One region of the Kribbella sp. VKM Ac-2566 genome, then DNA from elsewhere that is predicted to be linked to it. Evidence: riboswitches for the same ligand, from Rfam matches in the RefSeq annotation. Region 1 holds a riboswitch; each other region holds the start of a gene.
The links. Region 1 has a riboswitch for cobalamin ahead of cobN (cobaltochelatase subunit CobN). Riboswitches for the same ligand answer to the same signal wherever they lie in the genome.

Region 1 (4,004 bases):
CAGTACGGCGAGCACCAGGTTGACCCGCGCTTCACCCTCCGGCGCCCCGCCCAGCACATGCAGCCCGTCGCGGATCTGCACGTCCTTGATCTCGCAGAGATACCCGTCCAGATGCAGGACGAATTCGTCGAACTCCTCGTCGTCCGGCTTCTCGGAAGTGTGCAGATCGTGGTGCAACTGCGCCGCCTGGATCAGCGTCCAGATCTGCGCGCGCAGCGTCGGCACCTTCTCCGGGTCGAGCGCCGACACCGTCGCGTACTCGTCGAGCAGGTACTCCAGCTTCGCCATGTCGCCGTACGTCTCGGCCCGCGCCATCGGCGGCACCAGGTGGTCGACGATCGTCGCGTGCGCCCGCCGCTTCGCCTGCGTCCCCTCGCCGGGGTCGTTGACGATGAACGGATACACCATCGGCAGGTTCCCGAGTACGGCATCGGGCGCGCAGCCGGCCGCCATCCCGATCCCCTTCCCGGGCAGCCATTCCAGCGTGCCGTGCTTCCCGAGATGTACGACGGCCTGCGCGCCGAATCCGCCCTCGTCGGGTGACGCCTCCAGCCAGCGGTACGCCGCCAGGTAGTGGTGCGACGGCGCCATGTCCGGGTCGTGGTAGATCGCGACCGGGTTCTCGCCGAAGCCACGCGGCGGCTGGATCATCAGCACCACGTTCCCGAACCGCAGCGCGGCGAGCGCGATCGCCGGCTCGTCACCGGACGTGTCGACGTACAACTCCCCCGGCGCCTCACCCCACGCCCCGGTCATTGCCTCCTGCAACGACTCCGGCACGCGACCGAACCAGGTGGCGTACGTGGACAGCGGGACCTTGGCGACCGCGTTGGCCAACTGCTCGTCCGTCAGCCAGTCGACGTCGTGTCCGCCCGCCGCGATCAACCGGTGAATCAAGCCGTCCGTACCGTCCGCGCCCTGCAGCTCGCTCAGATCGAGGTCGCCCAGGTCGTATCCGGCGTCCTTCAACTGCCCGAGCAAGACGACGGCCGACGCCGGCGTGTCCAGCCCGACAGCGTTCCCGATCCGCGCATGCTTGGTCGGGTACGACGACAACACGAGCGCGATCCGCTTCTCGGCCGGCGGAACGTGCCGCAGCCGGGCATGCGCGACCGCGATCCCGGCCAGCCGCGCGCACCGCTCCGCATCCGGCGCATAACGCGCCAGACCATCGGCGTCGTACGCCTTGAACGAGAACGGGATCGTGATCAGCCGACCGTCGAACTCCGGAATCGCCACCTGCGTCGCGGCGTCCAGCGGGCTCACGGCGGCGTCGCTCTCCACCCACTGCTCGCGGGTCGAGGTGAGTGCGAGGCCCTGGATCAACGGGATGTCGAGCGACGCCAGGGCGCCCGCGTCCCACGCATCATCCGCACCGCCCGCGCTCGCGTTCGCCGCCACCGCACCGCCCGCGGCGAGGAGTGTGGTGACCAGCACGTCGCACTTCCGCAGCAGATCGAAGAGCTCGACGTTCTCGGCCGGGTCGAGCCCGCGAAGAGTCCCGCAGTACACGGGAAGTGGTTGCGCGCCGGCCTCGGCGACCGCCGCCGCGAGCGCGTCGACGAAGGCGGTGTTCCCGGAGATCTCGTGCGCGCGGTAGTACACGATCCCGACCACGGGCCGATCGTCGTCGACGAAGGATCCACGGACGCCGTACGCCGGGAGCGCACGTGGGGGATCGAATTCGTCGCCGGTCAGCAGCAACGTGTCCCGCAGGAAGCCGGCCAGGTTGCGGAGATTGTCCGCGCCGCCCTCACGCAGGTAGGCGAGCGCCTCGGTGACCGCACCGGCGGGCACGGTCGACAGCGACATCAACTCGGCGTCCGGCGCGGCCTCACCGCTCACGACAACCGTGGGCTTCCCCGAGGCGAGGACCGCGTCGAGCCCGTCCTCCCAAGCGCGGCGCCCACCGAGCAACCGGACGACGACGATCTCGGCGTCGTCGAGCAGTGGTTCGAGACCGGCAAGTTCGAGCCGGGCCGGGTTCGCAACGCTCCACCCGGCGGCCGCCGCGGCGGCCGCCAGCAGGTCGGTGTCGGCAGTGGACAGCAACAACAGCTTCGCAGGCATGCGCACGCGTTCCTTTCCGGGGTATCCACGCCCCGACTTCAGGTACGACGGCGGCAGTTCCTGACTCCCCTTCACGGGTCACAGTGGCGGGACCGCCCCGGACTCACACCGGGTTCCTGCTGATGCCGTCGATTGACGCCGCGACTCTATCCGACGTCCCCGGGCAGCACCTGCAGAGCCAACGCTTGATGCTTGACCGCACTGGACCCCGGGTGTAGTCCGGGCAGAGAGGGCTTGAGCCGCTGACCCCCTCCAGCAGCGCACATCGTTGCTTCAGCGCAAGTCGTTCGACTTTCGACTGAAGGAGACTCCTGTGCGCTTCAATCACGCGCTTGCCACGTCCGTCGTCCTGGTCGCCGGACTCGCCGGCTCGGCCGTCACGGTTCCGGCCGACGCTTCGGCACACCACTCCGATCCGGCGGTCGTCACCACCTGGAACACGATTGCCACCCGCACCATCTTCACCGAGAACGCCACTCCGGTCCCGGTCTCCACGCTGTACTTCGGCTTCGTCTCGATCGCCGTGTACGACGCGGTGGTGGCGATCGAGGGGCGCTACCGGCCGTACCTGCGACAACCGTCGGTCCACGGCAGGGCGTCGACGGAAGCAGCGGCCGCCACTGCGGCGTACCGCGTCCTGAGCCACTACTTCCCCGCCTCCGCTTCGAATCTCGCGTCTGACTACGCCACCTCGCTCAGCGGCATCCCCGACGGTTCCGCGAAGAGTCGTGGGCAGCGAGTCGGCGAGGCTGCGGCGGCGTCGCTGATCGCGGCACGGACGAACGACGGGCGTGGCGCGCCCATCACTCTCGATGTCACCCCTGCCCCGGGTGTGTGGCGTCCGACCCCGGAACTGTTCGCGCCGATGCTCGCTCCCTGGCTCGGCTTCGTGCGACCCCTCGCGCTGAAGTCGCCGACCCAGGTGCGGCTGCCCGGTCCCGACCCGATCACGTCGAAGGCCTACGCCCGTGACTTCGCCGAGGTGAAGGCGATGGGCGCCGCCGTGGGTTCGTCCCGCACCCCTGAGCAGACCCAGACCGCGCTGTTCTGGAACGCGCCCGTGCCCGTGCAGTACAACGCGGCGTTACGGGACCGAACGACGAGCAGCGGAATGGACATCGTCCGGACCGCGCGCGCCTTCGCGCTCCTCAACACCGGTACCGCCGACGCGGTGATCGGCTGCTGGCGGGCGAAATACGACTACGCGTACTGGCGTCCGATCACTGCGATCCGGCTGGCGGACACCGACGGGAATCCCGCGACCGCGGCCGATCCCAGCTGGAGCCCGCTGGTCGCGACACCGCCGTACCCGGAATATGTGAGCGGGCACGCCTGCCTCACCGGCGCCGCATCGGAGACGTTCAGCAGGCTCTTCGGAGCGCGCTCGATCGATATCGACGTCTCGTCCTCGGTCACCGGGACGAGCCGCCACTACGCCACCGCGGCGGCCCTGGACGCGGAAACCAAGAACGCCAGGATCTGGCTGGGGCTGCACTTCCGGCAGGCGATGGACGACGGCAACCGGCTCGGGCACCGCACCTCCACCTGGATCGCGACCCACGAGTTCCTGCCCGTGCACTGAACCAGTCAGCGGTGCATGGCGTAATGGGCTGCCAGGAGGTCCATGCCCCAGTCGTTGCGCAGGTCTCGCCAGACCGAGTGGATGTGGTTGGCGTTGTCCTGGGTGTTGTCGTACTCGGCGAGGAAGGTGGGGCCGGCGATCGAGTAGTAGTGGCCGTGGCCGATGCCCGGCTGGGTCGCGCCGGCCCAGGCGAAGGTCAGGCGCTCGATCCCCTGCTCGGTGATGTCGTTCCACGTCTGCAACCCGATCGGCCCGGCGGCGCGGCCGACGTACTGACCGATGAGGAGGCTCAGGAGCTGGCGCTGGTCCTCGTTCATGTCGCCGTACGCCAGGCCGCGGTGCAGCAGCGACG
Region 2 (4,004 bases), on a different contig from region 1:
AGCGCCCACGCAGCCTCGGCTCCGGCGAGTGCCTGCTCGCCGGGAAGCTGCGCCGTCACCACCGCCGTCATGGACCTATATTAGAACATGCGTTCGACTCAAGCAAACACGTGGATGCCGTGGTCGAGCTACCGATCGAGGGCGAGGAAGGTCTAGAAAGTCGCATGCTCGGTTGTCCTGACGACCGATCGCTAGTACTGCGCGCGGAGAAGTGCGGTGCTGTTGGCGGTGCCGCTCGTCGTAGGGCTGGCGGCTTGCGGGTCGGCCGAGCCACCTGCGGCCGGTGCCAAGATCTGCCAGGCGACCGACGCGAGCTGGTGGTACGACGCGACAGTGCCGGTCATCTCACCGGCGCCGTCGACGGCTCGAACCTGCCGCTAAGAATTGGCGACCGGGGCCTCATGTTCCAGCGGTCGGATTGCCGCGTGTTCTCCGGAGAGACGGCCGCTGCCACGCGAAGCAGCGGGTCGAGCTGACGAGGAAGCTTGTGCAGCAGGCGGCCGGCGTGGTCGGCTGTCTTCCTCGGATCCCGTGACCCGCGAGGCCTCCTCGGCGGTCAGATGTAGTGCAGTAGGTCGGCGTTTGACTGCGCTGGTTGTCCTTTGGGGGTGGTGAGCATGTCTTCCAGGCCGGCTCTGAGGTTGTACCCCTCCGACTGCGCCCAGCGCAGTACTGGCCAGGCCCACTCGTTCTCGCCGTGCACCAGTGTGTCGGCGGGTGGCAGGAGGTCCAGTACGGCGCGGGCCGCGGTGACGCCGTCCGGGCCGGGGGAGATGCCTGGGATCGCCTCTACGAGCACATGCGAGGTATTTCCGTGCCGCCTCAGGGGTGAACAGCCCTGCCTCTACACCGATGCCTTTGGCCAGCAAGAGGCCCGCGACGCGTTCGGCGCCTTTCTCGTGGAAGTTGACGCTCGCGAAGTCTGCTACCGATTCCCACGCTGTGATCAACCGGAGCCGCTCGTCCAGATCCGGGACGAGCGGCTTCTCTCGTTGACACGCCGACGGGCACGCCGGGGCAGTTCCGTCGTACGGCGGTCACCGCTGCCTGTACGTCGGCGTACTCGAGGGTCTCGAGCCCGCTCGCTCCGCGAGGGTGGATGTGCAGCGCGTCGGCTCCTGCGGCGACGGCTGCGGCGGCGTCCCGTCCCAGCTCGTCGGGTGTGATCGGCACGCCTTGGTGATCCTCCCCCGTGCGGTCGCCGTTGAGGCAGGCCTTGATCATGGGCACACGGTACGTGGTGAGTGCCACGTGACCGGGGGTGCGTTGTGGCGCGGGGGGATGTGTCATGATCGGGCCGACGGCTGTGGAGGAACACCGGTGACCAGCGTGCTGGGAGTCCGGGGCGGTCCCGCCACTGTGACCGGGAGGAATCCCGGAAGCCAGGACATCTGCCGCCGTCCGCAGGCTCGCGATCATCGTGGGCCGGCGTACCGGCCGTAGCGGGCGTGGACACCCGCTCGACGAAAGGGACCACCGCCGATGCGGGCTCCGTCATTCAGCGGACCGTCGAACTCGTTCCCGTTCACCGCGATCGTCGGGATGGACGATCTCCAGCTCGCGCTGATCCTGGCGACGATCTCGCCGGCCATCGGCGGTGTGCTGATCCGCGGCGAGAAGGGTACGGCGAAGTCGACCGCCGTCCGCGCCCTCACCGAGATCCTGCCGCCCGTCGACGTGGTGCCGGGCTGCCGCTTCTCGTGCGATCCGGACCACCCGGACTCGTCCTGTCCCGATGGCCCGCACGCAGTCCTGGAACCTGCCCCGGACCGTGACGCGCTGGGGCGGGCGGCTGCGGAGCGTGCTGCCTCGCAGGGTGCCGGCGGGCGGGGTGTGCGTGCCGCTCGGCTGGTGGAGTTGCCGGTGGGGGCGACCGAGGATCGGGTGCTCGGGTCGTTGCATCTGGAGAAGGCGCTCGCGGAGGGCGTGACGGCGTACGAGCCTGGTCTGCTCGCCGCGGCGCATCGCGGGTTGCTGTACGTCGACGAGGTCAACCTGCTCCACGACCACCTGGTCGACGTGCTCCTCGACGCCGCCGCGATGGGGCGTGCGAGCGTCGAGCGGGACGGTGTGTCGGTGACCCACCCGGCGCGGTTCGTGCTCGTCGGCACGATGAACCCCGAGGAGGGCGAGCTCCGGCCGCAGCTCCTCGACCGGTTCGGGCTGACCGTCGACGTGGTCGCCAGCCGCGATCCCGCCGTCCGCGTGGAGGTGATGCGCGCGCGGCTCACCTACGAGGCGGACCCGGAGAGCTTCGTTGCCCGGTACGACGGTGCGCAGCGGGAACTCGCCGAACGCATCGTGAAGGCGCGCGACCTGCTGACCGAGGTGATCCTGACCGACTCGGCGCTCCGCCAGATCGCGGAGATCTGCGCGTCGTTCGACGTCGACGGGATGCGCGCCGACCTGGTCACGGCCCGTACGGCGGTCGCCCACGCAGCCTGGTCCGGCCGCACGGTCGTCGAGGTCGACGATGTGCGGGCCGCGGCCAAACTCGCCCTCCCACACCGCCGCCGCCGGAACCCGTTCGACGCCCCCGGCCTGGACGACCAGCAGCTGGAAGAGGCCATCAACAACAGCACCCCACCCGAAGACCCGGACGACGACCCGAGCCCAGGCGGACCGGGCAGCTCCGGCGGATCGGACGGGAACGAGGCCGGCGACCACCGCCAAGCGGACGGATCGGGCGAGTCGACAGACAAGGGCGCTGAACCTGCCGGCACACAGCACGCCGGCACTGACACGGCGGATCCGACCACCGCTGCGGACGCCACCGCACCTGACCGCCTCCCGTCGAACGCGGGTGACCGCCGGAAGGGCCCGGAGGACCAGACGACCGAGTCGGACGGAGCGGGCGTCGCGCCGAGTGGTGAGGTTGTGGGGAGTTCTGCGCCGTACAAGGCTCGGCTGCTGAGTGTCCAGGTGGCAGGGGCGGGTGTTGCGGGGCGGCGGTCGCGGGCGATCACCGAGGTGGGGCGTGTCGTGGGGGATCGCGGCAGGGTTGGGCATGAGGCGGGGCGGCCGCATTTGCTCGGGACGATGCGCAACGCAGCGCCGTACCAGAAGGTTCGCGGGCGCAGCGGTCCTGGACTGGTGGTGCGGGCGGACGATGTGCGGCTCGCGGTGCGGGAAGGGCGTGAGGGCAATCTCGTGCTGTTCTGCGTCGACGCCTCCGGTTCGATGGGGACGAAGAAGCGGATGGGTGAGGTGAAGACGGCGATCGTCTCGCTCCTCCTCGACGCGTACCAGCGCCGCGACACGGTGGGCCTCGTCACGTTCGCCGGCGCCGGAGCGACGGTCGCGTTGCCGCCGACGGGCAGCGTCGAGACCGCCGTACGACGGCTCGAATCCCTCCCGACCGGTGGCCGTACGCCGCTCGCCGAAGGGCTGCTGCAGGCGGCCGAGGTACTGCGGATCGCCGCGATCCGCGATCCGCGCCGACGCCCGCTCCTCGTCCTCGTGACCGACGGCCGCGCGACCCACGGCGAGAACGCGTTCGCCCGCGCCCGCCAGGCGGCCGGATGGCTGGCGCAGCGCGGGATCGCGACCGTCGTGGTGGATTGCGAGCCGCGCCGCGGCATCCGTCTCGGACTTTCGGCGGAGCTCGCCGCGGACCTCGGAGCGGAGTACCTCGACCTCGGAGACGTTGCCGCGGGCAACCTCATCCGGACGGTCACCGAACGGAAGGCGGCCTGAGATGCCGAAGGGACAGCCGGTCGCCGTACCGGAGGACGGCCTGACCACCCGCCAGCGTCGCAACCGTCCGCTGCTGATGGTGCACACCGGCGAGATGAAGGGGAAGTCGACGGCGGCGTTCGGGATGGCGCTGCGGGCCTGGAACCAGGGCTGGAACCTCGGGGTCTTCCAGTTCGTGAAGAGCGCGAAGTGGAAGGTCGGCGAGGAGAGCGCGTTCAAGGCGCTCGGCCGGCTGCACGAATCGACCGGTGAGGGCGGGCCGGTCGAGTGGCACAAGATGGGCGAGGGCTGGAGCTGGTCCCGCAAGG
Region 3 (4,004 bases), on a different contig from region 1:
AAGCTGGTCGGACTCGGTCATCGTGACTCCCCGTGACAGCCGGTCACCTGGGCGTGCAACCGGGCCAACCGCAGTTTGTCAGGCCTAAGGGGTGAAGGCCAGTGACCAGTTGCCGGAGTGGTACGAGAGGTTGACCGTGGCCAATGGGCGTACGTCGACGTGCCGCAGCGACTCCGCGGGCGCGTCGACGACGTACAGGACGATCGCGCGGACGATCGCCGGATGAACGACCGCCAGCGCGGAACCGTGCTCCCGCGCGGCGAGATCGCCCAACCAATCGGCAACCCGGGCGAGCACGTCGTTCTCGGTCTCGCCACCGGGCGTGGCGGTGTGCGGCCGCTCGAGCCATGCCGGGGTGCGCGATGGCTCGGACGCGAGTAGCTCTTCCAGCTCGCGCCCGGTCCACTCGCCGTACTCACGATCCCGCAGCGCCGGCTCCACCACCGGGTCGTGCCCGAGTACGGCGGCCGTGCGTACGGCGGCCTGCTCCGGCCCGGCGTACACGGCATCGGCAGACAATTTCAGCTCGCGCGCCGCCTCGAGACTCGCCGGATCCGGCTCGGCGTCCCCACCGAGTACGAGTCCGCGCAACGTGGGTGTCAGGGCGTGCGCAAGCACTGTGAGAGCCGTCAAGCGGCAGCCACCTTCGATCGGATCGGCCGGCGGTCCACCGCGACCGCATACCCGAATCCGAGCAGGAGCCACAGCGTCGCCTGCGTACCGAGCGAGGCGAACCGGAACTGCCACAGCAGCGTAGCGGGGAACGTCTCCGGAACCTCGTTGATCCGCGGCAGAATCAGGTACGCCGTCACCACGGTGACGACCAGCCCGACGACACCGCCCGCGAGCCGGGCGACCTCGCCGTACCGCGCGGCCCACCGGGACAGCGCGACACCGGCCCAGACGGCGAGCAGGCCGATCACCAGCGTCAGGAGATAGGTGACCGTACGGCGGGTGATCGTGTCCGGATCACCGACCGCGGGCGGGTTCGGCGGGTACTTGAGGAACGGGACCAGCACGATGCCGACGAACCCCGCCGCGGCGAGTCCGAGCGCGGCGTACGCGTCGTTCCCCGTCCGGAGCTTGCGGCGGAGCAGCGTGAATGCGACCGCGAACAGCCCGCCGAGCGCAACGCCGTACAGGCTGGTGGCAAGGAACAGGCCGGCCCGCTGGCCGTCCCGGCTGACGAGCGGGTCCTCGTGGTGGTCTTCTTCATGAGCGTGAGTGTGCGCGTGACCGCCGGACTCTTCGATAGCGATCGCCGCGTCGACACGCGACTCGCCCACCGCATAGGCGAACGTTCCGGCCAGCAGGCCGGCGAAGAGTCCGACGATCAGTCCGCGCACCAGGAGCGATCCGAAGGTGCGCATGTCGTTAGTGACAGGGAACGCCGAGAAGGTGGCGACCGTCGTGCATCAGCTCGTGCAGGTACATCCCGGACCGGGACACCGCACCCCGGTCGAACCCGACCAGATACGCGAGCAGGAGCATCACGCCGACGCTGAGCAGCGCGGCGGCGAGAAGCTTGGAAGAGAGCGCCGGTACGGCGACCGACTGGGCAGGAACTGCCATCTGAACTGAACCTCCTGGGGAAGTGCGCGTCCCCTTAGAAAGGCTGCGAGTGCCCGAGCGTCCTGACTTACGAGCCGAAACTCGATCACAGTGGCGCGGCCGCGCCGGCTTCTCACCGGCTTCCCTCATGGCACCGCAGGTTGACCCTCGAACCGTAGGGGCCACCCCACCCCCCGGTCAACGCACCACGGCGCGCCGGTGACCTATCCCACCCACACCTCGCCGGCGCGGAGGTGGTGTGGACGGGGCGGTGGTGTGGGCAGAGGGGGTAATGGCCAGGGAGGCCGTGGGCAGCAGGTGGGATGTGGACGGGAGGTGGGATGTGGACCCTCTTCCCGGCCCCGCACCTGCTCCGACCACCGAGTCGTGTCGTTTGGCTCCCGACCCCTGCGCCGAGTCGTGGATCGTGGTCGTTTTTTCGCCCGTTTCGCCGCCGATTTCCACGACTCGGCGGCGCACCGCGCCAAGCGGGGGTGGGTAGCGCGCAGGGGCGTTGCGCTGAGGAGCCTCGCGACGAAGCAAGCTCCTGCGCGTCGCGCAATTGGGCTGACCACATCCGCCCGTCGCGCTTACCCTGGACGACATGCCGTCCGCTCATCACTTGCTTGCGTTTGCGATTACTGCGTTCATCATCATCGTTGTGCCAGGGCCCAGTGTGCTGTTCATTGTCGGGCGGGCGCTGGCGGTTGGGCGGAGGGAAGCTGTGCTGACGATGGTGGGGAACACGCTCGGGGCCGCGATTCTGCTGGGGGCGGTGTCGCTCGGGCTCGGGACGTTGATCGCGGCGAGTGCGATCGCGTTGACCGTGGTGAAGCTCGCGGGCGCGGCGTACCTGATCTTTCTCGGGGTGCAGGCGTTTCGCTCGCGGAAGTCGCTGGTCGAGGCGATGCGCGGTACGGCGAAGCCGAGTACTACCCGGCGGACCATCCGCCAGGGATTCCTGGTGGGGGTGACGAATGCGAAGACGGCGGTGTTCTTCGCTGCTGTGCTGCCGCAGTTCGTCGACAAGGGGGCCGGCGCGCCGGCGTGGGCGCAGATCTTGGTGCTCGGGCTGATCTTCATCTTGATCGCGCTCTGCTCGGACAGCGTGTGGGCGTTCGTTGCCGGCACAGCGCGCGAGTGGTTCGCTCGCTCACCGCGCCGGCTCGAGCTCGTCGGCGGCACCGGCGGCCTGATGATCATCGGCCTCGGCGCCAGCATCGCGGTCACCGGCTCTAAGGAGTAAGTGCGTCTCCTGTGTGCCCCATGTATGGCGAACTGCGGCCGTGAGACAGGTTCTGGTGGGCTCGCACCGGGTATTCCTTGTCCGCAGCGCCCACAGGATGTCTCTTCCTCCAACACCCGACCGACCGCGGGCACGTGCGGACGCATTCCTCCGAAACTGCATCTCGACAGTACGTATACGTCTACTACCCGCCACCGCACACCGGGCGGCGGGCCGGATTCCCGGGCAGTGGACGTATACGTACTGTCGACCTGCACAAAATCCAGTTCCAACACGCGCTGCAAGTACTTAGGCGGTAGCGGTACGGCGGCCTGCTGGTACGCCGAGGAGTGCGAGGAAGGCCGGCAGACCGAAGGCGACTAGGTACGCCAGTACGGCGGAGTGCGGTTCCATCGCGGCGAACAGTGATCCGCCGATCGCGAGGATCGTTGCGGTCGACAACGAGTCGCTGAGCTGCAAGGCGGAGCTGTTGGCGCCTTGTTCGTCGCGTTCGGAGTACTCCAGGACCAGCACGGACAGGGTCGGGAACACGGTCCCCATGCCCAGACCGGTCAGGCTCCAACCGAGGATGCCCACCAGCACCGGCACGTCCGGGTTGAGCGTCAGTGCCGCGGTGACGATGCCGACCAGGATCGCGAGCATGCCGAACTGCAGAAAGACCGCGTGCGAGAACGGCTGGTTCGGGCGGCCGCGGTACCACGACGCGGCGGACCAGCTCAGTGCGCTGACCGTCAGTACGAGACCGGCGAGCGCCGGCGACAGGCCGCGTTCCCGGGTGAGCATCAACGGCAGGAACACCTCGGCGCCGAACCCGGACGCCGCCACCAGCCCGCGCAGCGCGATCACCGACGGCAGCCCACGCCCGAACGCGAACGTCCCTGACGGCAACAGCCGCGGGCCGAACGCGATCACCCCGGCCAGACCGATCACGAGCAGCACGATCTGTACGACGCCACGCTGCTGCCCGCCGTAGTGCAGCAGCCCGACACCAACCGCGGCCGCGACTGCCCACAGCGCCCGCTTGTCCCACAGCTTCCCCGGACGTACGTCGTACGCGCTCCCGCGAGCCAGGCCGGGACGCATCACCAGGGCGGCCGGGATCGCGATCGCCGGTACGGCGAGGAACACGAGCCGCCAGCTGGAGTGTTCGACGATCAGGCCGGCGATCGCGGGACCGACGAGGGACGGCACGACCCAGCCGGTCGCG

Region 2: linked by a shared signal. The riboswitch ahead of EV647_RS30685 (magnesium chelatase subunit D family protein) and the one ahead of cobN (cobaltochelatase subunit CobN) in region 1 are both predicted to bind cobalamin.
Region 3: linked by a shared signal. The riboswitch ahead of EV647_RS37695 (CbtB domain-containing protein) and the one ahead of cobN (cobaltochelatase subunit CobN) in region 1 are both predicted to bind cobalamin.

Annotation. Positions count from the first base shown of each region.
Region 1 covers NZ_SODT01000008.1:4,345-8,348, forward strand. Annotated here, with positions in the region: gene cobN (cobaltochelatase subunit CobN) at 1-2,070, opposite strand, end outside; cobalamin riboswitch at 2,105-2,228, opposite strand; gene EV647_RS03080 (vanadium-dependent haloperoxidase) at 2,384-3,652, shown strand; gene EV647_RS03085 (DUF3500 domain-containing protein) at 3,658-4,004, opposite strand, start outside.
Region 2 covers NZ_SODT01000013.1:304-4,307, forward strand. Annotated here, with positions in the region: partial or broken gene EV647_RS30670 (hypothetical protein) at 1-71, opposite strand, end outside; gene EV647_RS42230 (hypothetical protein) at 192-344, opposite strand; gene EV647_RS30675 (3-keto-5-aminohexanoate cleavage protein) at 557-799, opposite strand; gene EV647_RS43755 (3-keto-5-aminohexanoate cleavage protein) at 823-1,290, opposite strand; cobalamin riboswitch at 1,285-1,414, shown strand; gene EV647_RS30685 (magnesium chelatase subunit D family protein) at 1,483-3,696, shown strand; gene cobO (cob(I)yrinic acid a,c-diamide adenosyltransferase) at 3,698-4,004, shown strand, end outside.
Region 3 covers NZ_SODT01000015.1:128,350-132,353, reverse strand. Annotated here, with positions in the region: gene EV647_RS37710 (alpha/beta hydrolase) at 1-21, opposite strand, end outside; gene EV647_RS37705 (histidine phosphatase family protein) at 85-633, opposite strand; gene EV647_RS37700 (CbtA family protein) at 630-1,370, opposite strand; gene EV647_RS37695 (CbtB domain-containing protein) at 1,375-1,572, opposite strand; cobalamin riboswitch at 1,609-1,740, opposite strand; gene EV647_RS37690 (LysE family translocator) at 2,156-2,797, shown strand; gene EV647_RS37685 (MFS transporter) at 3,086-4,004, opposite strand, start outside.